Regions from separate parts of the Duganella sp. CY15W genome, predicted to be linked through region 1. Evidence: predicted binding sites of a transcription regulator. Region 1 holds the regulator's gene; the other holds the start of a gene.
The links. Region 1 encodes HrcA, which represses chaperone genes, less so after heat shock. Its sites were predicted from a motif close to TTAGCACTCNNNNNNNNNGAGTGCTAA; they were not measured.
Positions count from the first base shown of each region.

Region 2: the regulator HrcA is predicted to act here: its motif matches at 857-883, upstream of groES (co-chaperone GroES).

Region 1 covers NZ_WWCQ01000003.1:103,040-105,243, reverse strand. Annotated here, with positions in the region: gene GTP58_RS15425 (outer membrane protein assembly factor BamE) at 1-48, opposite strand, end outside; gene fur (ferric iron uptake transcriptional regulator) at 246-674, shown strand; gene hrcA (heat-inducible transcriptional repressor HrcA) at 706-1,722, opposite strand; gene GTP58_RS15410 (HAD family hydrolase) at 1,771-2,204, opposite strand, start outside.
Region 2 covers NZ_WWCQ01000003.1:909,509-911,712, reverse strand. Annotated here, with positions in the region: gene GTP58_RS19090 (SDR family oxidoreductase) at 1-745, shown strand, start outside; gene groES (co-chaperone GroES) at 968-1,258, shown strand; gene groL (chaperonin GroEL) at 1,306-2,204, shown strand, end outside.

The sequences.
Region 1 (2,204 bases):
AGTGAAACGGTGCAACAAAGACTGCGAAAAAGCCTGGGTGACGCGCATAAATGTCCTCAATCTGGTCGAGCGGAAGTGCTGCAAAACGCTATATCATAAAGCACCCTGTCCGCGACGGGGTAATTCTTTGTAACTGTAAAATTCCTACAAGAAACTTATGCCGGTCCGCAAGCACGTGCGGCCAGCGTCGGAGTGCGTTAAACTAGCGCCTAGCTAACCGCCAACCACACTATAGAGTTTCCAACATGGGTAATAATCCTACCGATCTGAAGGCCAGCGGCCTCAAAGCCACGCTGCCACGCATTAAAATCCTGGATATTTTCCAGAACAGCGAAGTGCGCCACCTGACCGCCGAGGATGTCTACAAAATCCTGCTGGCGGACAATATGGATGTGGGCCTGGCCACCGTCTACCGCGTGCTGACCCAGTTCGAGCAGGCCGGCCTGCTGAACCGCAACCACTTCGAAACCGGCAAAGCCATCTTTGAGCTGAACGCGGGCTCGCACCATGACCACCTGGTGTGCGTCGATTGCGGCCGCGTGGAAGAGTTTTACGACGAAGCGATTGAAGAGCGCCAGCATGCGATTGCCCAGGAGCGCGGCTTCAAGATCGCCGAACACGCGCTGGCGATTTACGGCAACTGCACCAAGACCGCCTGCCCGCACCGTCCTTGATTCCTGCCCCGCCCGGCAAGGCGGGGTACATTTAATTGTGGCTCAGCGCGTTGGACAGCAGCTTGGCCGTAATATCCACAATCGGGATCACGCGCTCGTAGGCCATCCGCGTCGGGCCGATCACGCCCAGCGTGCCGACGATCTTGCCGTTGGCCGTGTACGGCGCCGTCACCACACTCATCTCATCCATCGGCACCAGGCTGGATTCGCCGCCGATGTAGATTTGCACGCCGCTGGCTTTGCTCGACACATCGAGCAGCTGCATCAGTCCGGTCTTCTGCTCGAACATATCGAACATCTGGCGCAGTGAGCTCATATTCGACGACAAATCGCTGACCGACAGCAGGTTGCGCTCACCCGCGATGACCATATTGTCGCTGTCATCCGTCATCGCCTCGCTGCCCGCTTCCACTGCCACCTGCATCAGGCGGCCCATGTCATCGCGCAGCTGGCGCAGTTCCGTCTGCAGGCGCGCATGCACCTCATCGAAGGCCAGGCCGCCGTAATTCTGGTTGATGTAATTGGCCGACTGCACCAGCTGCGCCGGGCTGTAATCCACATCCGTCAACAGCAGGCGGTTCTGCACATCGCCGTTCGGCGCCACGATCACCAGCAGGATGCGCTTCTCGCCCAGGCGCAGGAACTCGATCTGCTGGAACACCGATTCACGGCGCGGGCTCAGCACCACGCCGGCAAACTGCGACAGCGAGGACAGCATCTGCGCCGCATTGGTAATCATCTTCTGCGGCTGCGGCGACTGCAGGCGCAGCTGCGCGCCCACGGCCTGCTCGTCGAGGTGCTGCACGGTCAGCAGGGTATCGACAAAGATCCGGTAGCCGCGCGGCGTCGGCACCCGGCCGGCCGAGGTATGCGGGCTGGCCACATAGCCCAGCTCTTCCAGGTCCGCCATGATGTTGCGGATGGTGGCCGGCGACAGCTCCAGCCCGGAGATTTTGGAGAGCGCACGCGAGCCCACCGGCTGGCCGTCCGCGATATAGCGTTCGACCAGGGCCTTGAGCAGGGTTTGTGCGCGGGTATCGAGTTGCATACTAAATATCAGTGATTGCCGGTGAAGATGTTCTGCCTATTATGCACGTCAATGCTGCATCTGCCCACGTATCCAGGCCAGCAGCTCGTCAAACGTGGCGCAAATCGCATCCGGCGTCACGCCCGCGTCCAGGTGGGCCGTGCTGCCGTGGCGGTTCATCCAGACCGCGCGCAGGCCGGCGCCCTGGGCGCCCTGCACGTCCAGCCGCAGGTCGTCGCCGACGTAGACGGCATCCTGCGGCGCCACGCCCATGGCCTCGCACGCGGCGCGGAAGATGTCCGGGTCCGGCTTGGCGCGGCCAAACGTGGACGAGGACAGCTGGTATTCAAAGTGGTGGTCCATGCCGATCACTTCAAGGTCGGCATTGCCATTGGTGATCACGCCCAGGCGCAGCATGCCCTGCAGCAGCGGCAATACCGGCAGCACATCGTCAAACGGCGTCACGCGGTTGCGCTGCACGGCAAAATGCTGCATCGAGCCTT
Region 2 (2,204 bases), 810 kb from region 1:
CATCGTCACCGGTTCCACCCAAGGCATAGGTCTGGCCATCGCGCGCCGTTTTGCCGCCGAAGGCGCCATGGTCACCCTCAACAGCCACCGCGACGATGAAGCCGCGCAGGCCATCACCGCCGAACTGGGACCGCAGCGCAGCCTGTTCGTGCACGCCGACGTGGCCGACCGCGCCGCCATGGAGACGCTGGCCGCGCGCACCATCGAGCGCTTCGGCAAGGTCGATATCCTCATCAACAACGCCGGCATGAATGTGTTTGACGATCCGCTCGCGCTCAGCGAGGAAGACTGGAAGCGCTGCTTTGCGGTGGACCTGGAGGGCGCGTGGAATGGCGCGCGCGCCGTGCTGCCGTCGATGCTGGCGCAAGGCGCGGGCAGCATCGTCAATATCGCCTCGGTACACGGCCACAAGATCATCCCCGGCTGCTTCCCCTACCCGGTAGCCAAGCATGCGCTGATCGGCATGACGCGCGCGCTGGGCCTGGAGTACGCGGCGCGCGGCATCCGCGTCAATTCGATTTCGCCGGGCCTGATCGTCACCGACATGATCGAACGCCACTTCGCCGCCTGCCCGGACCCGCAGGCGGAACGCGAGCGCCAGGCCGCCCTGCTGCCTTGCAAGCGCTTGGGTAAGCCGGAAGAAGTCGCCGCCACCGCCCTGTTCCTGGCCAGCGACGAAGCACCCTTCATCAACGCCACCGACATCCTGATCGACGGCGGCCGCTCACAGTTGTACCACGAGTAACATTTCCAGACCACGTAGCAGCGCTTTTTTGCGCTGCGCGTGGTCAAATCCCGCATTTTTTGACCGCTCGCAAGGCATGTGCCTTGAAATGCAACAAGGTCGTCCCTATAATTGGCACTCGATGCGATGGAGTGCTAACAACCTCATCGTTAATATTTCCGTCGTAGCAATCTGATTGAAACGACAACAAACTGTACCATTGTTAAAATTAAGGAGTTTTGTATGAACCTTCGCCCTTTGAACGATCGCGTAATCGTCAAACGCCTCGACCAGGAAACCAAAACTGCGTCCGGCCTGATCATCCCTGATGCTGCTGCTGAGAAGCCAGATCAAGGCGAAGTGCTGGCAGTTGGCAATGGCAAGATCCTCGACGACGGCAAAGTACGTCCTCTGGATGTCAAAGTAGGCGACCGCGTCCTGTTCGGCAAATACGCCGGCCAGACCGTCAAGATCGACGGCCAGGAACTGATGGTCATGCGCGAAGAAGACATCATGGCGATCGTCACCAAGTAAGACTTGGCCGAACCGATCCCACTTAATACCTCACAGGAGTAAATAACATGGCAGCTAAAGAAGTAATCTTCGGCGACGCAGCGCGCGCCAAAATGGTTGAAGGCGTTAACATTCTGGCTAACGCAGTCAAAGTCACCCTGGGCCCGAAAGGCCGTAACGTGGTACTGGAGCGCTCGTTCGGCGCCCCAACCGTGACCAAGGACGGTGTTTCGGTCGCCAAGGAAGTCGAACTGAAAGACAAGCTGCAGAACATGGGCGCGCAGATGGTCAAGGAAGTCGCTTCCAAGACTTCGGACAACGCCGGTGACGGCACCACCACCGCAACCGTGCTGGCACAAGCCCTGGTTCGCGAAGGCATGAAGTTCGTTGCCGCCGGCATGAACCCAATGGACCTGAAACGCGGTATCGACAAAGCTGTTGCCGCCACCGTTGAGCAGATCGCTGCCATCGCCCGTCCATGCACCACCACCAAAGAAATCGCCCAGGTTGGTTCGATCTCGGCCAACTCGGACCACTCGATCGGCGAGCGTATCGCTGAAGCGATGGAAAAAGTCGGCAAAGAAGGCGTGATCACCGTGGAAGACGGCAAATCGCTGAACGACGAGCTGGACATCGTTGAAGGTATGCAGTTCGACCGCGGCTACCTGTCGCCATACTTCATCAACAACCAGGACAAACAAGTTGCCGCTCTGGACAACCCATTCGTTCTGCTGTGCGACAAGAAAATCTCGAACATCCGTGACCTGCTGCCGATCCTGGAACAGATCGCCAAATCGGGCCGTCCACTGCTGATCATCGCTGAAGACATCGAAGGCGAAGCACTGGCAACCCTGGTGGTCAACAACATCCGCGGCATCCTGAAAACCGTTGCTGTGAAAGCCCCAGGCTTCGGCGACCGTCGTAAAGCCATGCTGGAAGACATCGCGATCCTGACCGGCGGTCAAGT